DNA from 2 places in the Paenibacillus mobilis genome. Region 2 is predicted to be linked to the other one. Evidence: riboswitches for the same ligand, from Rfam matches in the RefSeq annotation. Region 2 holds a riboswitch; the other holds the start of a gene.
What was found. Region 2 has a riboswitch for cyclic di-GMP ahead of AC3ZPD_RS11705 (replication initiation and membrane attachment family protein). Riboswitches for the same ligand answer to the same signal wherever they lie in the genome.
Positions count from the first base shown of each region.

Region 1 (7,625 bases), on a different contig from region 2:
AAATTTCCCATGCCGTTTTGCAGATGATTATCCCGACGGCAAGGGCGGCGAGGGGATCGAGCCACGGCATGCCGAATTGGGAGCCCAGAATGCCGGCAAAAGCGCCGATGCTGACCAGGGCGTCGGAACGGTTGTCCTGGGCGGCCGCGTTCAAAGCGCCGCTCCGGATCCGGCGGGCCAGCCCGGAATTGTAGCGGTAAACGCCGTACATGATCACGGCGCAAAGCAAAGCGACCCAGGCTGCCGTCATATCCGGCGATGCGGCTTCGGGTGCGCGGAATTTCATGATGGCCTGATAAAGCACCTGCAGGCCGACGGCAAACATGATAAAGGAAGCGATCAGGGAAGCGATGGTTTCGGCCCGGTAATGGCCGTAAAGATGATCGCTGTCCGGCGGCTTCCGGGAAATTTTTAATCCGGCAAATACGGCAATGGAAGCGACGATGTCGGTAGCGTTGTTAAGGCCGTCCGCCAGAAGCGCTTCCGAATGGGTGTAGGAACCGATCATTAGTTTGAAGGCGGAAAGAAGAAGGTAAACCGCAATGCTGAGCAGGGCTCCTTTTTCCCCTTGTTTGATGTTCTCGTAGGTATTTCGCAAAACCAAAACCTCCGGCCGCTTTGTCATTCGTTTTATTATCCATACCTTCATCATACCGGACAAAATTTGTGTGGGTCTACAGAAACAGTGTTGTCGCAGGCCCGCAATATGGGGCCGGGGTTACAAAGTTGGCAGTGTCCAAGAAGCATGGACAATCCCAATTCAAAGTGTCCAAGCCGATATGGCACTCCGGGGACAGCGAACAGCCAGAGTATAAACGGCTCTCGGACTCCCGGCAGCAAAAAGACGTGCTGCGCAAAACCTGCGACAGCACGCCCGAACGGCGGCAAGAAGCCGTTACATTCTATTTTTTCCGTAATAAATTTGGTCCGGCTTTCATTCTTAAGTCCAATCAGGCGCCGGTGCCAAACCGTTTGCGGTACCCGCATTTCCGGCACAGCTCTTCGATGGCTTCCCTTCTCGAGAAACCGTAGAACAAGTTGTTGGCCCGTTCGCTTTCCACGATTTCGGAGAAGCTGCTGCTTTGCACGTTGCCCAGATTAATGACGCCTTCGCCGTCCAGACAGCAGGGAATGACCGTCCCGTCCACCAGCACGCCGGCTTGGGTCCGAAGCCCGTGGCAAAAACCTTTGCCGTCGTCCTCCGGCGCATTCAGGCTGGGCCACTGGAATTCATAATCCTGGTTCAGATAAATGTTTTTGGCGATTTTGACGCCTTTACCCGGCTCGACTTTTTCTTCGATTCTATAATCGAGGCCGAACTCTTCCTCCAGCATGGAGAGGGTCTGGCGGTTGCGCTGGCGCTGGGCGTTGGTGAGGTTATCCTCGGTTAAATTCCACAGCCGGAAGGAGATCAGCACGCCTTGCTCGGCGGCATCGCGGGCAAAACGCAAAATGGAACCGACGTATCCTTCGCGGTCTTCGGAGCCTTCATGGCCGTCAAAGCTGTGCAGCGAAAAGTTCATTTGGCGCAGGGCGGGTTTACCCAAAATTTTGGCTGCGGCTTTATGCAGCAGAGTGCCGTTGGTCGTAATATTCACTTTAAAACCTTTCTCATGGGCCGAATCGAGCAGCAGGTCGATTTTCGGATGGAGAAGCGGTTCGCCTTTAACGTGAAGATAAATGTGGTTCGTATGCGGTTTAATCTGATCCAGAATGTCGTTGAACATTTCGGGTTTCATAAAGTTGGCTTTTCGAGCGGTCTGAGGGCAAAAGCTGCACGCCAAATTACAAACGCTCGTGATTTCGATATAAACTTTCTTGAATGTTTTCAAATGAGGTATCCCCAATCTGCTAATGATGGCCTGTTTATTTATTTTATAAGAAGAGGAACCCCCCTTCAAGCTTTGTAATCAAAATTGGAACGGATATCCAGTTATATTTAAAAAGTCCTAATATGAAATATTCCTATGACCTAATGAATTAAAAAAGTGTCAATTTTATGAAAAAATTTGAATTTTGAATGCAAACTATGAAAAATTTTACCTTAATTTCCGATATTAATGATAGTCTAGTCTTCATAGGAATTCCGAAGGATACCGCAACTTCGGTTTTCCGGAGAATTACAACTTTATACTTAGAATCATAATGAAGTAAACAGCAAACCAGTCCGAAAGGCTGGGACGCAAAACCACGGATCTAACGTTATTGACCCAACTATGACCGCCGGGCTGCCAATCTTATGTTTCTTCCACTTCGCTGCTTTTGGCCGCCGGGACTTTCAGATTTGATTTGAAGGTCTTTTTTGCGTTCTGCTTTCGGAAGGTTTGGGCGTTTTCGCGGGAATTTCGGCGCAAAGGAGGTCCGTTCAGGAACAGGCTGCCCGTCCCGTCAGGCAGCAGGAATTTAAACAAAGCATTTGAACCATCGGCAACTACAGACAGCAAAGGAGCAAGTAAGTTGAACCTGTTAATGTTGAGAAAAGGAATCACGCGCAAGCTGGTGCTGCTGGGCGCTGCTCCGCTTGCTATTTTGGCGATTGGGTTTGGCCTTGTTTTGAACAGGCTTGGATGGATGAATGTATGGGGAACCCTTTCCATGGTTGTCTTGTTTATCCTGCTCAGTCTGGTTGAACTCCGGCTTATTACGGATCATCTGATGAAACCGCTTCGGAAGATGACGGAATATGCGAAGGAGGCGGCGCAAGGCCGTAAGACCGACGCGGCAAAGCTGGAGGCAGGCGGTGAATTCGGGGAACTTGCCGCTTATTTCGGGCAAATGGGCACCAAACTCCATGAAGTTATCGGACATACAAGCGAAATGGCGGGGAAAGTCACAACTACGTCCAAAGATTTGTCCAGCAGCATGGAATTTTGCACGGACATGGTGGTCGGCGTTGCCGAATCCATCAAAATGATCACCGAAGGCAGCGAGCAGCTGGTAGAGAGCGCCAGAGGGAACAAACTGATGCTGGAGGAAGTAGGAAAAGGCATGGAGCAAATCGCCTTGTCCTCGCAGGACGTAGCTAACGAATCCTCCGACGCGGCGCGTTTGGCGAATGAAGGAAATGAAAAGATCGGCCGACTGGTCGATCAAATAAGCATTATTTACGATACGACGCTCCTTTCGTCGCAGGCGGTCCATGAGCTGGATGAACGGACCGCGGAAATCGACCGCGTTACGCTGATGATCGCCGAGATCGCAAGTCAAATCAACCTGCTCTCCTTAAATGCGGCCATTGAGGCGGCCAGAGCCGGGGAATACGGAAGAGGTTTTGCCGTAGTAGCCGGGGAAATCCGCAAGCTGGCGGAGCAATCCGCCGAATCCGCCAACGAGATCGCACGAACGGTATCGCATATCAGGCAGGGTTCCCAGGAATCGATTCTCGCAATGGGCAAAGTGAAAACCGAAGTGGAAACCGGAAGCGTCCTGGTCTCCGAAGCCGGCGAGTCCTTCCATGGCATCGTCCGTCTGGCGGAGCAGGTTTCGACCCGGGTGCAGGAGGTTTCCGCGGTTACCCAGCAAATCAACGCCAGCACCGAACATATCCTGGGCTCGGTTACGCAAACTTTAGCCATTACAGAAATGAATTTAGCCGGTACGAAAGAGATTGCGGCATGCTCGGATGAGCAGCTGAGCTCTATGGAGCAAACGCTGGCATCCGCCAGACAGCTTGAAAGTGACGCCGGGCAGCTTCGCGAGCAGTTCAGCAAATATACGCATTAGTTTAACCGAATATCCATATCTAACGGACTGAAACGGTCAGGGAGGGCGGAAATGGAACAGCTACCTTTATTATTCGAAGAACTTGTCCGGCTTACCGGTGTTGCAGACATTGCTTACCACGAAATAGTTGACGGCCGCCTTAGTCCGGTACTCAAAACGAATACGGACCATCTGGGCGTTGAGAGATGGAAGCAAGCGCATGCCGCGAATCCGGTCCACATTGAAAAAGACAGGCTCCTGCTGTCCCTTATGGCGCAGCCTCATACGTCTGTAGTTCAGGACGTCAAAAACGATCCGCGTTCGTCCGATGAGTTTTTTCTGTTCGGCATCGACAGCATTATGATTATTCCGGTTGTGGAGGAAGAAAGTGTTCAGGGTATTGTAGTTGTGGCTGCCATCGGGGAGCTGCATCATTTTGGCGAAGAGGAAATTCAACATGCCGAACGCCTGGTTGATCAATACAGAGGTGCTTTTCAAATTCTTGGATAAGGGGTTGGGAAGAAATCATGAACATTGCAGAGGCCATGCTAAAGTATTTGAAAGAAACCGGAGTTGAATACGTATTCGGGATTCCCGCCGGAATTATCAGCCCGATTTACGATGCTTTGATCGATGTGGATATTCAGCCTATTATTACGAAAAATGAAGCCGGCGCCGCCTATATGGCCGCCAGATACGCCAGCACGACCGGCAGGTTGTCCGTTTGCGCCGGTGCAGGTGCCGTAGGCGTCGGCAACATGATGAACGGCATAGCCGACGCGATGCGCGCCAAAGCTCCGATGCTGATCGTCACCGGGTATGTCAACCGCTGGCAGATCGGCAAAGGCGCGATCCAGGAGATGGATGCGCAGCATATCGTCAGACCGATTACCAAATACAGCAATACCGTCATGGATGAAGCCGATGTGCTGGCCGAGCTGGATAAAGCGGTGCGCATCGCCCTGACTCCACCCTTTGGTCCGGTACATATCTCCGTGCCGATCGACGTGCAGCGTCTCGAAGCTCCGGCCCGGCTTCCCGCTGCGCCGGATCTGCAGGAGCTTCAGCGCATGCCTTATCCGGCCGGTTTGGTTGACCACGCCGCCTCCTTAATCAACGACGAAGCCAGGGGGCTGATCATGGTGGGCCGTGGAGGGCGTTTGGTGGCCAAGGAAATCATGGCGCTCAGCGAACGGCTGCAGTGGCCGATTATCACCACTCCTTCAGCCAAAGGGATCATCCCGGCCGAATTTTTGCTGAACCTTGGCAATTACGGGTTCTCCAGCACGGACGTTGCCAGCGAATATGTCGCTTCAAGCGAACCGACCTGCCTGCTGATCCTGGGGACAAGCCTTGGCGAAGCGTCGACCTGCAACTTTAACGATGTGCTAGTAAGCGGGCGCAAGGTAATTCAAATCGATCGGGATGCGAAAGAGCTTGGGAAGGTTTTTCAGACCGATGTTCAAATTCAGGGAGATTTGAGGGATGTGCTGCCTTACCTGTCCGCCCGGGTCAAGCCGTCCGCCCATACCTTTGTCAAACCGCTGCCGCTGAATGCTCCGTATGAAAAAAATCATACCGGCTTGTCGCTGCGGCTGTTCCTGGAGAAGCTGGGCAAGGTGATGCCGAAAGAAACCCGCTACGCCTGCGACATTGGCGAGTTCACCAATTTTGTCGTGAAATATCTGGAGGTTCCGGAGGGCGGAGATTTTGAAATCAACCTGAACTACGGCGCAATGGGATCGGCGATGGCCGGAGGCCCCGGCGTTTATCTTGGAGACCGTACACGTCCGGTGGCGGTCATCGCGGGGGACGGTTCCTTTTTCATGAACGGCACGGAAGTGCTTACGGCGAAGGAATACAAGCTCCCGATTGTTTATATCATCATCAACAATGCCATGCTTTCTTACGTGGAACGAGGCCAAAAATTCCTGTTCAACCGGACCATACCGGATTATAAGCAGGAGCGCGTTTCGATCAGCGATATGATGCGCCTTGCCGGGATCAGGGGACTTTCTGTGGACACGCTTGAGGATATGGATGAAATCCCGGGTTTTATCCGGGAAATGACCGGTCCGTGCATCATTGAAGTCAATACGGACGGCAGCGAACCCGCTCCGATCCTGGACCGGCTGAAGGCGCTCAAGAAATAACGGAAACATCTAGATAACAAAAAATAAATCCTAACGGTTTTGGAGGAATTACACATGGGAAGTTTTACAATTAACGTTGATAAAAACGCAAAAGTCTTTTACGCAGAAGTAGAGGGCACTTTTACGCCCGAGGATGGCATGAAATCCATCAACGCTTACAAAGAAGCCGTTTCTACGATTAATATTCCTGAATTCGCCATCGATATTGACTGCACCAAACTGAATGTGTCTGCACCGGACACGCTGCCGCTGCTGGAGGCAAACTTTCAACAATTCAAAAGTGACGGGTTCCACAGCATTACCTTCCGCATCGCGAAAAATCCGATTCTGAAAATGCAGCTGTCCCGCGTAGCACGGACGGTTCAGATGGACAAATACGAAATCATCGAACAATAAATAACTAACGAGGAGGGTGCCCAATGAGCGGCGTGCAAATCAGGGAAATTGCGATGTATCATCCGGCCCATGAAGTAGGCAACGATTACTATATCAAGTATTTTGCCGAAAAGGGTACGGATGTCACAAGTTTGGTAAACGGCCTTGGCCGAAATAAACGTTTCGTTATTGATACCCCTGCCGAAAACTCTTTTACGATGGCTTTGGAAGCCTCCAAGGCGGTTTTGGAACAAGCCGGCCTGCAGGCTCCGGATGTCGACCTGATTATTTTCACTTCCCAAACACCTGAATACCTGCTGCCAAGCAACGCGCTGAAGCTGCATCATTCGCTGGGCGGGGATCTGAATACGGCCTGCTTCGACATCAATGCCAACTGTACCGGCATGCTGGTCGCCATCGAGCAAGCCTCCCGTTACATGATGTCCAATCCGCGGATCGAACGCGCTTTGGTGGTGGGCGCCGATTATTTGTCCATCCATACGCCGGATGAGCCTGTTTATCATTCCAACGTAGGTGAAGCGGCTGTAGCCGTCATCTTGGAGCCGGCCGAGGGGACGCGCGGATTTATCGATTCGGTTTACCAAACGGATACGTCGGTGATCGACAACTCCAAGTTTCCGGCCTACGGGTTGTCGAACCTGTACCGTGAGGAGTTTACGGCCAAGGACGCGCAGCTGCAGTTTGTGCCGTTTGACGATTCGGTTTGCGCCGCATCGGCTGTCGACTCTATCCGGATTTTGCTGGGCCGAAACGCAATAGACCAAAACGACGTAGCCGCTTTTATGTTCTCCCAGTTCACGCCCGGCAATATCAAACGCGTATCGGAAGGCCTTGGCCTGGACCCGGAAAAAGTCGTTTATATCGGGGACCGGTTCGGTTATACGCTCAGTACAAGCCCTGTTCTGGCGCTGCATCAGGCCGTCCGGGACGGAAAGGTAAAACGCGGGGATTATCTCGTGTTATGGACGGTAGGCGCGGGCTGGCAGAATGTGAGTTTGTTGTTACAGTACTGAGTTTACCTTAATGAACCTATGAACTTAATAAATCTAGCAGAACCTAATATGCATCCTGAAAAGCATCGGACCTGGTCCGGTGCTTTTCTTTTTTTGTGCGAGAGGTGTGGAATAAGGAGGGTGTCGGATTGTGTAGAAAATATAAAAAAGCAGTCGAATATTTCCTGAAGCCATAGTATATTAGTAAAGTACCTTGCACAGACGCAGACATCTATCGTTATCTTTTGTCTCGGTGCCCGACAATTGCAGCATACATGAGCAAGATTTACATACTTGGAGGAATTGTTATGGGGAGCTTTAGCATTGAGCTGCATAAGGCAACAAAAACGATGAAGGTTCGGGTGGAAGGCGTTTTTTCGCC
Region 1 covers NZ_JBZCMS010000004.1:450,897-458,521, forward strand. Annotated here, with positions in the region: gene AC3ZPD_RS10740 (cation diffusion facilitator family transporter) at 1-598, opposite strand, end outside; gene AC3ZPD_RS10745 (radical SAM/SPASM domain-containing protein) at 951-1,832, opposite strand; cyclic di-GMP riboswitch class I at 2,147-2,236, shown strand; gene AC3ZPD_RS10750 (methyl-accepting chemotaxis protein) at 2,458-3,723, shown strand; gene AC3ZPD_RS10755 (GAF domain-containing protein) at 3,775-4,212, shown strand; gene AC3ZPD_RS10760 (thiamine pyrophosphate-binding protein) at 4,230-5,855, shown strand; gene AC3ZPD_RS10765 (hypothetical protein) at 5,910-6,251, shown strand; gene AC3ZPD_RS10770 (ketoacyl-ACP synthase III) at 6,275-7,264, shown strand; gene AC3ZPD_RS10775 (hypothetical protein) at 7,552-7,625, shown strand, end outside.
Region 1: another riboswitch for cyclic di-GMP. It lies ahead of AC3ZPD_RS10750 (methyl-accepting chemotaxis protein); the one in region 2 lies ahead of AC3ZPD_RS11705 (replication initiation and membrane attachment family protein).

Region 2 (7,625 bases):
TGAACGATCACAAAATCAGCTTTTTGCCCAACGATGCTATAGATAGCAGTGCTGCCTGTTTTGGCTTCTTCGGTATCCGCCCAGTTCTGCAGAAACACGCGAAGGTCATCGAGACCTACGGCACGTTCCTCGTCGTCGGCTGCTTTCCAGGCCGCCCAGTCAATGGAACGGAAATCGTGCAGGGCATACCAGCCGTCCAGGGTTTGAGCTGCTTCACTCATGAAATCACTCCTCAAGATAGATATGTAATATTGTAGCTAATGCAGGAGCCGGGAGCAAACGACTTCACCATATTTTCATAAAGTGTTCAGTTCTCCTTCTGGTTCAGCTTCCATTTCTGAAATTCAAGAAACTGCTTAAATTCCTCTTTGCTGATGCCGGAGTTCATCGCTTCGTGAACAAGCGAAGCCCATTCCGGATCCAGTGGTTCTTCCCCCGCTTGTTCGCCGTAAAGCAAATAAGCGACGGAGGTTTCCAGCGCTTCCGCTACTTTTTCGATAAATTGGATGGAAGGGTTTGACTGGATGTTTCTTTCTACATTGCTTAAATAAGATTTGGCGACATCCGCTTTCTCGGCCAGCTCGGACAGGGATAACCCTTTGGCCAGACGAATTTGCTGGATGCGCTGTCCCAATAGTTCAGCCACTTTAAGACGTCCTTCCCGAACATTTTAGTTGTCATTATATCAAAATTCCAACTCGGCATATAGAGCGGGGGAATGAAGAAAAAGCGCCGCCCGTTAAGGGAGGCGCTTGCCTGATGCTCATCGGATTTTTTAAACCCTATTATTTCTCGTCTCCGCTGCCTTGTTTGCCCGTAAAGGTCCATTTGAGCTGCAGCGAGTCGCCCTGGAATTCATTCTGGTCTTTGCCGTTGTCGATAAATTCAAATTTCACGGTGAGGGTATCTTCGGAATTGGCTTTCAAACCCCCGCGTTCCTCAAAAAACGGAATAAAGATTTTGTTCTCTACGGCGTCTGGGGTCAGTTTTTTCAGTTCGGAGAGGGTGGTCGAGTAGATGACCGTATCGCCTTTGTCCTGGTTGATCAAAAATTGGACGCCGATGGAATCGCCAAGGTCAGCGGTGTTGACAGGCGCGCCTTGCTTATTGGTCACGGTGTAATCGGTAGCCAGGGAGACATGGGCAATATCGAGCGTACCTTTGTTGACGAGTTTGAAGTTTCTTTGCACCGTATCGCCGGGCTTCAGGTTGCCTACATTGATGATTGTAGTAGGATTTACGCTAAGATCCAGAGTGCCGGCTGCAAAAGTACCGCTGCTTTCGGCAGTGGAGCTGAAATAAGCGTATGTACCTCCGCCCATCAGGGTCAAGCCGAGAGCTGCTGTTGCCACGCTAAGTGCCAATGTTTTTTTGATACCCATAATTCCCAATTCCTCCTCAAATTTACCCTCTTAAGAGTTTTATATATGATTCCTGAGGTCTGCTGCACAGACTTCGGGAGAATCACCGTATTCGGTTTGCGGCAGGTTCAGGCATCGGTTAAGACAAAGATTTCGGGGCGGGTCCTGAACCGGTACCGGCGTTAGCCCCCTCGTTTTTCTCCAGGCGGGAGATGGCTTTCCAGGAGGAGAGCAGCGAAAAGGCGAACAGCAGCAGGCCGGGAACGACAAGCAGCAGCAGGCTGCCGGCTTTGGAATTGGCGAAGGTCATGGCATACCCCGCATAGGGGAGGGTAAAGCCGGTATATTCGCCGACGACATTCCCGGAAGGGACGGCTTCCAAATCGGGCGCATCATTATGATCGCCTTTGGTTTTGTACATGACCTGATTTAAAGCGTCGTTTTTAGTTACGCCTACAATGCGGTGGGTGATGACTTTATCCCCGGAATGAAAGGAAATAACATCGCCTGGGGAAAAACGGGTCATGTCGCCGCCCGGCTTGACGGCTATAAGGGAACCGGTTTGAATGCCCGGCTCCATGGAGCCGGAGAGGACTGTTTTGATCTGGTAGCCAAAAAAGTTGGGGGTACCGCCGCCGGCCTTGGAAATCACGACGGCTGCGGCCATCAGGATGAAGGCAAGGAACAGCAGCGTTGAAAGCATGCTGCCAAACAGTTTTCGAACCATTTTTCATTCTCCTCTACGGATTCATTTAAAGGGATGGGGACGGCTCCGCCGGAGCGGGCGTCGGTTCAGAACCGCCGGAAGACGGCTCCGCCGGAGCATCTGTCTCCGGGCTGTCGGAAGCTTCCGGGCTGCCGGCGGAGGTTTCGTCCGTTGGAGCCGGAGAAGCTGCCCCTGGCGAAGCGGCTTCAGCCGGTGCCGAGCCGGAGGGTTCAGGCTCGGAAGCAGGGGCAGAAGCTGACGGATCAGAGGCGGGAGGATCAACGGCAGGCGGATTGGAAACCGCCGGATCGGAAACCGGTTCAGGGGCGGGATCCGGAGTGTTATCGGAAGCCGGATCAGAAGCCGGCGGCTCTGACGGATCGGCCCCGGGATTCAGAGCGGGATCGCTTTCCTCTTTGTCCTGTTGAGCAAGCTCCTCAAGACGAGCCTGCTCGGCTTCGATGGCCGCGTGCAGGACAGAGATCGCTGCCCCGATATTGCCTAATTGCCCGTTTAACGCAGCGCTCTCCGACTTGAGTTGACCCGTTATCTGCCGGTTATAAGAAACGAGGGCTTCGTTCAGCGGCTGAACCCCGTCAAGAGCGTCCGGTTCCAGCAGAGAATAGGCTTGGCTAAGAGAACTTCCGCTGTCCTGCAGGAACGCTTCAAGCGCATCAGGATCACCTTCCGCCTGACTGCCGGCCGCTTGAACCTCCCTTAAATAAGTCAAAAGGGATTGCAATGCGGAAGACAAAGGCCCGGATAAGACGGGTTCCCGGTTCAGCTGAACCGAAATGGCGTCGAATGCCGCGGATGGCTTGATTTCCGCGCAATTCGGCTGATTATCGCGAACAGCTTGGATGAGCTCCCGGAGCAATCCGGCTGCCGAACCGGCGAGCTGCTGCAGTTCCGTCCATCCGGCTTCATTAGCCGCCGAGCGGGCGTTCAGCGTGTCCAGTTTATTCAGAAGGCCTTCACGCCGTATTTTAAGTCCGGCTTCGGCCGCTTTCATCTCTTCAAGACTGGAGCCGGAAGACACGGCAGATACAAAGGGAAAGGCAGCGTCAGGCATGCCGGATTCCATGGCAGCCGACAGCTGCAGTTGTTCACGCTGCAGGTCTGCCTGCGTCAGCACGTCGGACAAACGGCTTAAAAGGGCTTCGAGGTCGGAGGGAAAAATACGGCAAATCGCAAACTCCCCATTGGTTTCCTGGGGGCTGTTAAAATTTCCGTAGGTCGTTCCGGTCTGATGCGAAAGACCAACGAACAGGCTTGATAAAACTACCCCGGACTGAAGGGAACGGGTAATCAACGTGTTTCTCCGTTTTTTCCTTCTTTTCCGCAGTGCGGCCATTCTGGTGCGGCGCAGGCTCATCATTCCCTTCTTGCGAACGTGCATTTCAAGTCTCGTTCGTTATTAAGAACGTTTCTAGGAGTAATCATACAGCCTTCAGGCCGATAAAATAAATCTCCAAGAAAGACGGTTTGTTCTTAATAACGTACGAATTTCTCAAAGAATCTTTCGTTTTCTTGCTTTTTCTCTTTAAATTACGCTATTTAAATTCGTTATTAAGAACTGGCGAGAGAAGTCTGGGTCCAAAAAACCGGATTGGGAAGAGCTGCGACAAAAAGTAAGGAGTCTGTGTAAAAATAGCGGGGTTAACGGCAAAAAAGGACAAGGATGGAAGACGAAAAATGACAAACTTTTGCGGGGGGTTCATATTATAATAAAAACGGATCAAAGACTGGATTGCATTTGGGATAGTGAAAATAACCAGTTGAAGGGTAAACTTGCCGAAAGGCAGGGGCACAAAGTCACGGGTCTAAGGTAGCGATACTACGACGGCCGGACTGCCTGGGAACTCTGAGAAGTATAGGAGGAGTTTTTCTGGATAAACCGGCCCAGGTTCTTGAATTCAACCAAAGGAAAGCTGATTTTGACAAGGATTGGTTTTTTCTAATGCTGTCCGCCAAAAAGTCAGGCATACCGATTGAAGAAATCAGAAATTTTTTAGCTGAGAAAAAAGCGAAGCCCTAGATTTTTCATAACTGGATGGCCTCTGTGCAGAAAAAGGTTTCTCGAAGCATGAGAACGTTTTTCCGTCAGGGGTTGTTTTATTTTTAGAAGGATGTGGTCTGGAACGGGGTATTTTTTGGATTCGGTTTTGTTTGGATTTAGCGATTCAAGTCGAAAAGTTTTGTGATAGAATAGAGAAACGACGATTTACCCGGAAAGGAGCGATAACGTTTTGCGCATTCAAAACCTGCATCATTTTACGGAAAACCACCGTTACTGCGTATATCGCGACTTTGATCTCGGTACCGTTGGACAAAAGATGCTCAGCTTGATCTATCAGCCGATGGTGGGCGGCTTTGCGGTTGCGCTCTATCAGTTTCTGTTCGGGCAGGTGCCTCTGGAGCAAGTCGGTTATTCAAAAATGGAACAGCAGCGCCATCTGTTTCTGTCCCTCGGCGTAGAGCCGAGCGAGAAGGGACGCAAGCTGCTGGTCGAACAGGCCTCCAGGCTGGAAGCGGTAGGTCTGCTGCAGTGCAGCCGGGTGTACGTGCCGGAAAGCGAAGATTATTGGTATGAATACGAGCTGCAGCCTCCGCTGTCTCCTTCCGAGTTTTTCAAAACCCAGCACCTGACGCTGCTGCTCCGGGATAAACTGGGGAAATTTGCAGTTTTGTCGCTGCAGGAGCAAATGTTCAGCAGGGAAGCTTCCGAATATAGCCGGGCCGCAAATAAAGAAAATTTGACCGTGCCTTTTTACGATATTTTTCAATTAAATACCCATACGATCGATTACGAGCTGGAGCAGGCGATTTCGGAAATTGCGATTTCGCGGCAGCCGGAAAAAAGGCAGGAGGAACCGCTGTTTAATTACGCGGACATCATTATGCGGTTTCCGCGCGGTTCGGCCAACCGGCCGTATGTCGAGTCGCTCCGCTTTGATCAGGATAAAATGGGAGCCGTCAATTACACGGCCCGCAAATACGATTTGACCGTTCAGGATTTATGCCGGCTGCTTGATGAAGACGGTATTTTTGCGGCCGATGGAAGCCTGCAGCTGGATGAACTCCAGCATAAAGCCAACCTGCACTTCCGCCAGGGCAAAAAGCGGCAGGAGGAACGGAACGCCGCGATGGGCAAAGTGGTGGCGCTCCGGCAGGAGGAGCAGGCTGCCAAGGATCCGGATCAGGACCAGGAGCTGCCGCAGGAGTTTTCCGTGCAGATGGAATTTTACCTGGAGGTTCCGCCGCAGCTGCAGGGGAAATGCGATGTGCATCAATATAACATGCTGCTTCGCAATGAGCCGCATACCCGGCTGCTGCCGAAATTTTTTCCGGGGACGGTGCCGGACAATCTCCTTGATATTTTCGAGAAAATCGATTTGAATTATAAACTTCCCGGCGAAGTCATCAATGTTCTGATTCATTATCTGATGGTTCTGCTTACCTCGGGAGGCGATCAGCGCATTAACCGCAAATTCGTCGAAACGATTGCTTCAAATATGCTGCTCAAGCAGGTCACTACATATGAGAAGGCGGTCAGCTACATCCGTGACCAGGAGAAGCTTAACAAGACGGTTAAGGAAAGCGGCGGTCAGGCTTCGGCTGGCAGAAGCAGCCGTAATTATTCCCGGGGCAATAAAGCGAAACCGGAGATCCCGATTGTGCCAAGCGCGGTGAATACGGACAAAACCTTATCAGAGGAAGAGTTCGCGGAGCTGCTTAAAATGGCGGAGCGCATGCAAAACGGCCAGAAGAAATAAAATCGAAAGATTTAGAATAGGAAACGGAGGAGCGGAAACATGGAATCGTTGGGCGAACTGCTGTCCCAAATGAAAAGCCCGCAGCTGAAAGCCCGTTCCGAGCGAGTCATGAAGGAGCTTTTTGAGGATCCGCTGATTAGCGAGCTGCTGGAGCTTCACCCGGAGCTGGACCGCAGCCAGCTTACGCTTCATTTGGGCAAGCTGTACCAGTACGTTAAAGACAGCCGCAATTGCGCAGCCTGTCCGGGGCTCGATCGGTGCCCGAACGACTTTCAGGGCCACTACACGAAGCTGACGGTCGAGACGGTCACGGCGGGGCCGGAGCTGTACGAGCGCAAGGTTCCCTGCTCCAGGCAGCTGGCTTTCCAGCATGAAACGGAGGTCCGGAAGCGGATCCGCAGCTTTTACATTGACGAGCGGGCACTTAATGAAGGTTATAATGCCGTTGAAATCATGTCTAAAGACATGAACCGTGCTCCGGCCGTAGGCCAGGTGCTGAAGTATATTAATGAGGCCAAGGAGAACGGGCTGCCCAGCAAAGGGCTGTATTTGAAAGGCCATTTCGGTACGGGGAAAACGTTCCTGATGTCTTATATGCTTCACGAGCTGGCGGAGTCCGGTTATACCGGCGTCATCGTGTACATGCCCGAGTTTATAGAGGAAGTCAAGTTTGTGATGCAGGACAATCAGAGACTGAAAGAAATGTTGGATACGATGCGCGAGTCCGATCTGCTGGTCTTTGACGATATCGGAGCGGAAAATCTGAATCCGTGGATCAGGGATCATATTTTGGGTTCCATTTTGAATTACAGGATGAACCGGCGGCCTACTTTTTATACGTCCAATTATGATCTGCCCGACTTGGAAAAACACCTGAGCTTTACGAGCAAGGATGGCGAAGAAGCCTATAAGGGCCAGCGTTTGATGGACCGAATCGCTCCGTTTGTGGACGTGGTGACGGTGAACGGCTCGAATCAGCGGCGGGCAACGTGAAGATCACGTGAAGATATGCTTTTACAAGCCGCTTCCCATTCCCCATTCGCTAAAAAAATGTTATAATGACCCCGTGTCGTATTTGACACAATATAATTTATCAAGTGAAGATTGGGTTTTGCCTGCGTTTTTCAGGGGGTAATGAATGATAGGACCGCCTGTAGGGGCAAACTTTGCAGAGCTCAATACTTTTATAGGAGGAGATACAAATGGCAATCGTTAATGTTTCCGATTCAACGTTTAAAACGGAAGTGGAAGGTCAAGGCACCGTTCTGGTTGACTTCTGGGCTCCGTGGTGCGGACCTTGTAAAATGATCGCTCCAATCCTGGACGAATTGTCCGGTGAAGTGGACGCTACAATCGCAAAAGTGAATGTGGACGAAAATCCTGAATCCGCATCCCGTTTCGGCGTAATGAGCATCCCGACTCTGATCCTTTTCAAAGACGGCCAACCGGTGGATAAAGTGGTAGGCGTAAACTCCAAAGAAGCTTTGAAAAACCTGATCAGCAAACACCAATAATTATCAGCTTTCAAGCTGAACCCTTAAAGAAACGCCTCCGGCTGGCCGGGGGCGTTTTCTTTCATTTTCTACCTTATATATCCCCGCTCCCGATTCTCATGCAAAAATTGGGCAGCGGGATTGCCTGGCTGCTCACTTTCGCGAGAACGCAAGTTCGGCTATAATATAGGGGTTAAGCTTAATTAATCCTGATCGGATTCAGTTATTCCATGCGGAGAGGAGAACGTTGCGTGGATTCATATATAGAAAATATACAAGAGCAGGAGAA
Region 2 covers NZ_JBZCMS010000005.1:190,608-198,232, reverse strand. Annotated here, with positions in the region: gene hemQ (hydrogen peroxide-dependent heme synthase) at 1-221, opposite strand, end outside; gene AC3ZPD_RS11725 (helix-turn-helix domain-containing protein) at 308-646, opposite strand; gene AC3ZPD_RS11720 (TasA family protein) at 786-1,382, opposite strand; gene sipW (signal peptidase I SipW) at 1,501-2,088, opposite strand; gene AC3ZPD_RS11710 (hypothetical protein) at 2,114-3,466, opposite strand; cyclic di-GMP riboswitch class I at 3,842-3,926, shown strand; gene AC3ZPD_RS11705 (replication initiation and membrane attachment family protein) at 4,317-5,843, shown strand; gene dnaI (primosomal protein DnaI) at 5,883-6,836, shown strand; gene trxA (thioredoxin) at 7,046-7,357, shown strand; gene uvrC (excinuclease ABC subunit UvrC) at 7,588-7,625, shown strand, end outside.